2 regions of the Peribacillus sp. YIM B13481 genome follow, and region 1 is predicted to be linked to the other one. Evidence: riboswitches for the same ligand, from Rfam matches in the RefSeq annotation. Region 1 holds a riboswitch; the other holds the start of a gene.
The links. A riboswitch is a leader RNA that binds a small molecule or an ion and turns the genes downstream of it on or off. The one in region 1 is predicted to bind lysine.
Positions count from the first base shown of each region.

Region 2: another riboswitch for lysine. It lies ahead of ACFX4X_RS02110 (aspartate kinase); the one in region 1 lies ahead of ACFX4X_RS00415 (amino acid permease).

Region 1 is NZ_JBHZPE010000001.1:69,253-73,789, forward strand. It holds gene rodA (rod shape-determining protein RodA) at 1-618, opposite strand, end outside; gene ACFX4X_RS00405 (metal ABC transporter permease) at 929-1,015, opposite strand; gene ACFX4X_RS00410 (LacI family DNA-binding transcriptional regulator) at 1,469-2,431, shown strand; lysine riboswitch at 2,686-2,871, shown strand; gene ACFX4X_RS00415 (amino acid permease) at 2,968-4,419, shown strand; gene ACFX4X_RS00420 (glycoside hydrolase family 13 protein) at 4,468-4,537, opposite strand, start outside.
Region 2 is NZ_JBHZPE010000002.1:124,862-129,398, reverse strand. It holds gene uvrC (excinuclease ABC subunit UvrC) at 1-1,393, shown strand, start outside; lysine riboswitch at 1,455-1,631, shown strand; gene ACFX4X_RS02110 (aspartate kinase) at 1,721-2,953, shown strand; gene ACFX4X_RS02105 (YslB family protein) at 3,017-3,487, opposite strand; gene ACFX4X_RS02100 (succinate dehydrogenase cytochrome b558 subunit) at 3,872-4,480, shown strand.

The DNA of each region.
Region 1 (4,537 bases):
GGAAGCGACGGCGATTCCTCCCGAAATGATAGGCAGCAGAATCTTCCATGATATACCTGATATGAAAACCATTCCGAGCATGATTGACAAGATGACAAGCCCGGTGCCTAAATCCGGCTGTTGCATGATTAACATTAGCGGGGCACCTGTAACGAGACCGATTTTAATAAGCAGCCAGATATCCGTTTGAATCGTTTTCAGCGTGTTTTTGAGATGATGGTTTGATATAAGATTTGCTAAAGCCAGGATCAGGAAAACCTTCATGAATTCCGATGGCTGAATCGAACCGACTCCTGGAATTTTATACCAACTTCTTGCACCATTTATTTTAGGTACTACGCTTTCTGGCATTAGGATCAGCAATAAAAGCAAAAATAATCCGAATCCATAGGCATACCAGGAAATTTTTTTCAGTTGATCCGAATCAAGGGTGATAAACCCTAATACGATTCCAATCCCCACTATATACCAAAAGATTTGTTTGATTAAGAAGTTTTCCGCGTACTGTCCAGTCGTTTGGGCACTATAGATTGCTAAGCAACTTCCTACGAATAATAACAGCAATATTGTGACCAAAGAAAAATCTATTCGAGATGAAAATTTATTTTGTTCTTCCATACTTAACTCTCCCTTAAAAAGGCTCCTGCGATACAACTTTAAATACACTTATTCATTATACTTTAAACAAATAAAATCACAACTATATCGAAGAATAGTTTACAAGCTTCATGAAGTTATCTGCATGGAACCTGCAGAAAGGGGGAATTTAACATGTGCCTCCTTTGATTTTCTCCAATTTCAACACACTTCTGACCAATCCATGGCTTGGGGAAAAGAGAAAGGCCAATCCAACCATGCAACCGGATATCGAGGCATCCAAAATGGCAGGGTGAATAATAACCGATGACTTAATTTAACACCCCGACCATTATACTGACAATATCATTCTACTTAACCGATCTGTCAGCTGATAAGCCGTTGCGGCAGGTATGATGAGCAATCCAACTACTAAAATGGAGAGTGCTTTTCCTTCAGTACATAAAACGTAATGATGAAGTTAATTTATATTGTAGAGTTTTTATGGTGAATATAAACTAGGGGAGCTTTTTCTAATGTTTATGATGGGACGACGTGAAATTCACGAGTAAACGTGTGTATTTCAAGAGTAAACGCGGATTTCTCAACGGGCATCTGGCATTCCATGTGCATTGCCAATCATTTTTCCGACTTTAAAGAAACTGCCAAGTACGCCAATCCCAATTCGATTCCGCAAAGTACAAACAGGCTGATTAAAGTTTGGAACATCCTGATCTCCTCCTCCGCTAAGACTTAAACCAATCTTAAAGGATGAAACCCATACCAGAACAAGACCTTATTTGAAGAAATCTTCAGCAGCCATGATCTGTTCTCTTGCTCTGAAATGGGTTTCATACGGTACAATATAAAAAAAAGAAAAAATGGTGATCCCATGACAAACATTAAAGAAATTGCTCAATGTGCTGGTGTATCTGTCTCAACAGTATCCCGTGTATTGAATAATCATCCTTATGTAAGCTCTGATAAGAGAGAGAGCGTTTTACAAGCCATTGATCGCTTGAATTATTCGAGAAACATCAACGCCATTCATCTTTCAAAAGGCAAAACAAATCTTATCGGCATCATCATCCCCTTCACCAATCACCCATATTACGGGGCAATCGTTAACGGAATTACTAAACAGGCAAATGCAATTGGGTGTCATATAGTGATCTTTCAAACCCATTATGAAAGAGAGAAAGAAATCCAGGCTTTGAATATGCTGCAAATGAAGCAACTCGATGGCATTATCGTTTGTTCAAGAATTTCGGAAATGAAAATCCTCTTGGATTATCAAAAATACGGACCTATTATCTTATGTGAGGATACAGCCCAGGCTGAATTCTCATCCATCAGCATTGATCATTATGCAGCATTCTCCTGTGCCCTTGAATACGTGATTTCTAAAGGATATAAGAAAATTGGATACAGCCTCGGCCGTAAAAAGAGCAGGAACAGTTCTCTTCGAACAAAGGCCTTTAACGATATCATGAGTAAACATCAACTTATAAACAATAAAGAATGGTTGTTTGAAGGCAGTTATCACATCAAAGACGGTGTAAAGTTGTTTGAGGATTGGCATTCGATGATAAACAAACCTGAAGCCATCATCATCACTAATGATGACACGGCTGCTGGATTCATGCTCACCGCTAAGAAATCGGGTATGAGGGTACCTGAAGATGTGGCCATTCTGGGCTTCAATAATGATAGCCTGAGTGAGATGCTGGACATCACGACCATTTCCTTGCCTCTGGAATGGATTGGAAAAATGGCAGTGGATCTATTTGAGAATCCCGAATCGGTCCAACATGTAAAATTGGACTACGCCCTTATAAAAAGAAGGACCGTTTAATAACGGTATTGTTATCAGAATGGCTTTACTTTTATATATCGTTTCCTCTTCCAATCTTTCGAGAACTAGGAAAGAATAACCACATAAAATAATCATTGCGATATCCAACAAGTTATTTTATAATTTTGATATAGTAAAGTTTACTCAGTTACTAGCATTCTATTAGCGATTGCATAATTTTTCATGAGTACCATCGTACGGCCAATTACAAGCTGGCGTTACGATTTAAGAAAATTGAATACTTCCTCATTTACCGATGAGTTAGAGGCTGCAGCTTATAAAAGTAGAACGGACGAGATTCTGGAAAATTCAAGACTCCGTTTGAAAGGATAAGTTGCCGAAGTTAGGGTATATTCCATGTATATTCTCGCTGGCGGTGTCACCGAACAGGAACATCACTGTCACGTTTTTTCAAAAAAGCGTGGGGAGCTATCTTCGGAAGGATAAACGGGTTTATTATAAACAGCCGTCGATCTTTTTCGACTGCTGTTTTTTTATATTTCGTTCCCTTCCAATAAAAAGGAGTGTAACATCAATTGCCAAATTCACAATCAACATCAAGCCCCACTGAATTAAAAAGGAGCCTGAAGGCGCGGCACTTAATGATGATTTCATTAGGTGGAACGATTGGAACAGGTTTATTTTTAGCAAGTGGCGGTGCCATCCATTCAGCCGGACCCGGCGGTGCCTTGGTGGCATACGCGGTCATCGGCATCATGGTTTATTACTTAATGACAAGTCTTGCAGAAATGGCAGCATTCATGCCAGTGGCCGGTTCGTTCCGTGTCTATGCATCCAAATTCGTCGATCCGTCTTTCGGTTTTGCGATTGGATGGAACTACTGGTATAACTGGGCAATCACCATTGCCGCTGAATTAGCAGCCGTTGTCTTAATTATGAAGTTCTGGTTTCCTGATACTCCCTCCTTCATCTGGAGTGCTATTGCGTTAATCACTATGTTTCTTATCAATTACATGTCCGTTAAAGGTTTTGGGGAAGCAGAATTCTGGTTTGCCATGATCAAAGTCGTGACAGTCGTCATTTTCTTGATCACTGGTGTTCTGATCATTCTCGGAATCATGGGTGGAAAAGACCCTATTGGTTTTTCCAATTTCACAATGGGCGAAGGTCCCTTTAATGGAGGGTTCTTCACGATTCTAGGTGTATTCATGGCTGCCGGCTTTTCATTCCAAGGAACAGAATTGCTTGGAGTGACGGCTGGTGAAAGTGAAGATCCAGAAAAGAATATCCCTAAGGCGATCAGATCCGTTTTCTGGCGCATCATCTTATTCTATATCCTTGCCATTTTTGTAATTGGAATGATCATTCCGTTTACGGATTCACGTTTATTGAGTGAAGATGTTGCCGTAAGTCCCTTCACGCTCGTATTTGAACGGGCTGGCCTTGCATTTGCTGCATCCATCATGAACGCGATCATTTTATCATCCGTACTTTCCGCCGGTAACTCAGGCATGTACGCTTCAACCCGTATGCTCTGGGACTTGGCACGTGATGGGAAAGCACCTAAATTCCTTGGCAAGTTAGATAAAAGAGGAGTACCCGTGAATGCACTTATCGTGACTTCTTTAGTTGGCTGCGTTGCATTCTTAGCATCATTTTTCGGAGATGGTGTCGTTTATATTTGGTTATTAAATGCTTCAGGCATGGCAGGATTCGTCACCTGGGTCGGGATTGCGATCGCCCATTATCGATTCCGCAAAGCCTACGCAGCTCAAGGCCTTGATATGAATGCTTTACCATACCGGGCCAAAGGCTTCCCATTCGGGCCAATATTCGCCCTTGTCCTATGTATTATCATTATCATCGGACAAGGCTATCAAGCTTTCAGCAGTAATGGGATCGACTGGAATTCAATGTTCGTTTCCTACATTGGCTTAATTCTATTTTTCGTCCTATGGTTCGGCTATAAAATTAAACATAAAACGAAAGTCATTCCTCTTGAGGAATGTGACCTTAAATCAAAATAATACTAAAAAGGACCTGGTCTTCTCTAACGGAGAAAACCAGGTCCTTTTTCATTTCAAATGATACACACGACATTCATATGGACGCAGAGGCATTCTCGAGATTCCTTTTTCCCCCTGT
Region 2 (4,537 bases), on a different contig from region 1:
TCCATATCCGAATGCTTTTGCAGCCAACGAAACGAAAAAATTGCTCGATCGCATCTATCCCCTTAGAAAATGCAATACCTTACCGGATCGCGTGTGTCTTTATTATCACCTTGGCCAGTGTCTGGCCCCATGTGTATATGATGTTGAGGAACAGGAATATAAAAAAATGGTGGATGATATCAACCGGTTCTTGAATGGCGGACATACTGAGATAAAAAAAGAACTGACTGAAAAAATGCTAGAGGCATCAGAGGAGCTCGATTTCGAGAGGGCCAAGGAGTATCGTGACAAAATTGCCCACATCGATATTACGATGGAGAAGCAGAAAATGATGACGACCGATTTCATCGACAGGGATGTATTTGGGTTTGCCTATGATAAAGGCTGGATGTGCGTTCAGGTATTTTTTGTCCGACAGGGTAAATTGATCGAAAGGGATGTTTCACTTTTTCCTGTCTATGATGAACCGGAACAGGAACTTCTTACATTCCTCGGTCAGTTTTACGAGATTACCAACCACTTTAAACCAAAGGAAATCCTGCTGCCTGAGTCAGTGGATGCCGAAATGGCCGAAGGTCTGCTAGGTGTCAAAACGATTCACCCGAAACGGGGATCGAAAAAAGACATGCTTAAATTGGCGAATGAAAATGCCTCCATCGCCCTTAAGGAAAAATTTTCATTGATTGAACGGGATGAAGAAAGAACGATCAATGCGGTGGAAAACCTCGGGAACCAATTAGGGATCTACACCCCGCATCGAATTGAAGCTTTCGACAACTCGAATATCCAGGGAAGTGACCCTGTTTCCGCATTAGTCGTGTTCATTGATGGGAAACCGGAAAAAAGGGAGTACCGTAAATATAAGATCAAAACGGTCCAGGGACCTGATGATTATGAATCGATGCGTGAAGTGGTCAGAAGAAGGTATTCACGAGTATTGAAAGAAGGGCTGCCGCTTCCGGACTTAATCATCATTGATGGAGGAAAGGGACATGTGGAAGCTGTAAGGGATATTTTGGAGAATGAATTAGGCCTTGATATACCACTTTCAGGTCTCATTAAGGATGAAAAGCATAGGACTTCACAATTAATGATTGGAAATCCGCTTGAACTCGTACCTCTTGATTCACGGAGCCAGGAATTTTATCTATTGCAAAGAATTCAGGATGAGGTGCATCGGTTCGCGATTACGTTTCATCGCCAGCTACGCGGGAAAAACGCGGTTCACTCCCAGCTTGATGATATTCCGGGAGTCGGGGAAAAGCGGAGGAAGCAATTATTAAGGCATTTTGGGTCATTGAAGAAAATCAAAGAGGCCACGGCCGAGGAAATCATGGAAGCTGGCATGCCAAAAGGGGTAGCAGAGGGAATCGTTAGAAAATTACAAGAATAATCTTGCTGCAGGCAATTCTCTATGCTATGATAAGAAGGAATTTTTAACTAGACAACTTAAAAGTGCTGATAGAGGTGCGGAATTCAAGAGTAAAAACCTGGAGAAGTATGAGCTTCCATGAAAGGTTTTGAAAGGGGATGACGCCGAAGGAAGACAAGACTCATACCTTGTTTTTCTGGTCTGACATTTAATAAATGGCGGATTGTCAGGGTTTATGCCCTGGAGAGCTATCTCACTGTGTTTACAGTATTGGATATGTGATCACAGCAATGAGATATTTCTCATTGCTTTTTTTATTGCCTAAAAAGGTAGAGAGGGTGCATTAGGATGGCATTAATCGTTCAAAAGTTCGGCGGGACATCCGTCGGAAGCGTAGAAAAAATTAAAAATGTTGCCAATCGAGTAATCGAGGAAGTGAAGAATGGAAATGAGGTAGTCGTCGTTGTTTCAGCTATGGGGAAAACCACGGATCAATTGGTTTCCATGGCCCGGGATATTTCCGGAACACCGAGCAAGAGGGAAATGGATATGCTATTGACTACGGGGGAACAGGTCACGATATCCCTGTTAACGATGGCATTGATTGAAGAGGGACATGAAGCCATTTCGTACACTGGCTGGCAGGCTGGCATGCAAACGGAATCCGTTCATGGGAATGCCCGGATTTTAAACATCGATGCCACGAGGATTCAAGCTCAGCTCCAGGAGAAGAAAATTGTGGTCGTTGCCGGTTTCCAGGGGAACGATGCAAATGGGGAAATCACGACCTTAGGACGAGGCGGTTCCGATACGACGGCAGTTGCCATCGCTGCAGCGCTGAATGCGGATAGATGCGATATTTATACGGATGTAACGGGTGTTTTCACTACGGATCCACGCTACATAAAAGCCGCGCGTAAACTCCAATCCATTTCTTATGATGAGATGCTGGAACTTGCCAACCTAGGGGCGGGCGTCCTTCATCCAAGGGCTGTAGAATATGCAAAAAATTATCAAATTCCGCTTGTAGTCCGTTCGAGCATGGAGAGAGAATCAGGAACGATCATTGAGGAGGAAGCAACTATGGAAGAAAACTTAATTGTACGCGGCATTGCTTTTGAAGACAGTATTACAAGGGTCACAATATATGGATTGCCCCAATCACTTGGTGCATTATCCACAATTTTCACGACACTTGCGAAAAACCGGATTAATGTGGACATCATCATTCAAAGCATGACAGCCGAGGATACGACCAATCTATCATTTTCCACAAAAAGTGAAGATACGCAAGCGGCCTTGATCGTACTGGAAAACAATAAGGAACAATTGTCATTCGACCGAGTCGAAACGGAGGGCGGATTGGCCAAGGTGTCCATCGTCGGATCTGGTATGGTTTCCAATCCAGGAGTGGCTGCCGAGATGTTTGAAGTGATGGCCAATACAGGCATCCAAGTGAAAATGGTCAGCACATCTGAAATTAAAGTCTCGACTGTCGTCAATGAAAAGGAAATGGTGAAGGCGGTCGAATCTCTTCATGAAGCATTTAAACTTGGGCAGCATGCAAATGTGCTAGCTTGAGAGTAAGGAGTCCAATAAAAAACAGACTTCCGGTAAAAAGGGTAAGTCTGTTTTAAGGGCTCATTAGATTTGATCTCTGGGATCCCATTGAATGGTGAATATCACTTTTTTTGCGCGGCGTTTGATTTCTTCCGTTGATTCGCTTAGGAACTTTTTTTGCAGTGTAAACTGCTCGGCAAGGAAACCGGCTTCAAGTTGGAAGTGACAGTCAGGATGTAAATCCATACGGCGGCTGATTATTTCACCCGTCAGTGATAATTCCATCTGGTTTTTCGTATACTTCATGATTTCCAGGGTGCCCCATCCCGCGCTCTGGAAAAATTCAATAACTTCTTGATCGCCATTTAATGGGAATTTACGTGCTAACTGTTTACCTGCCCAATAGAGGATTTGATTAGAGTCTTTTCCGAGAATATCGTTCAATAGAACTTCTCTGATTAATTCGTATCCGAAAGCTGGAACTTGGAATTCTTCAGTTTGAATTTCCTCAGCTGGAATCTCTTCTTCTATCGCAGCAGCAATATTTTTTTTCATAGTTTATCGCCTCTTTCTGTTAATCTATTATAAACGTTTTTCTTTTGCAAATTATACTGTTTTTTATTTATTTAAATAACAATTGGGAAAAAATGATAAATTATACCGAGATATTAATAGTTTAATTAGTAATTTCTCCAAAATATCTTCTTGATGAATAAAAAATAGACAATTTAATCCAATAAAATCTATTCTGAAAAAGAGAATTCTTGTATCCGTTTTCTTGACGCACATAGAAGTCAGGAGTAAAATGGACATGTCACATAATTGTAAACGGAAGTATAGGGGAGTTTTCTGACTCTATACTTTATTTTCACGCGGAGATAAAAGGTAGCCACCAGTTTATCTTTGCATGATTTTTCACAAATTAAGGGGGGGCACTTAGTGGCAAAAAATCGTGAGTTTGGGAATCGTAGACTTCATTCACTACTTGGAGTTATTCCGATCGGGCTGTTCTTGTTGGAGCATTTAGTTACCAACTATATGGCAACAAAGGGACCGGAATCATTTAATTCAGCAGCACATTTCTTAGAAAGCATACCGTTTCGTTATTTCCTGGAAATCTTCATCATTTTCTTACCTTTGATTTATCATGCTGTTTACGGGATTTATATCGCGTTCACGGCTAAAAATAATTTAGGTAGATTTGGGTTTTTCCGAAATTGGATGTTCTTTTTACAACGTCTAAGCGGAATCATTACGTTGATTTTCCTTGTTTGGCATGTATGGTCAACTAGGATCCAAGTAGCTATGGGTACAGAGGTTGACTTTGACATGATGGCAGAGATTTTCTCTAATCCATTTATGATTGCATTTTATTTAGTTGGGGTCATTTCGACAATTTTCCACTTCTCAAATGGATTATGGTCATTTGCAGTGAGCTGGGGTCTGACAATTTCACCTAAATCACAAAAAATCATGACTTACGTTACTTTGATCATTTTCGTTCTTCTTTCTTATGTTGGAGTAAGTGCAATTTTCGCTTTCGTATAAGAAGATGGGGTTCATTTATAATTGTTAGGAAAAACATAGCTTTGCTAATGGAAATAA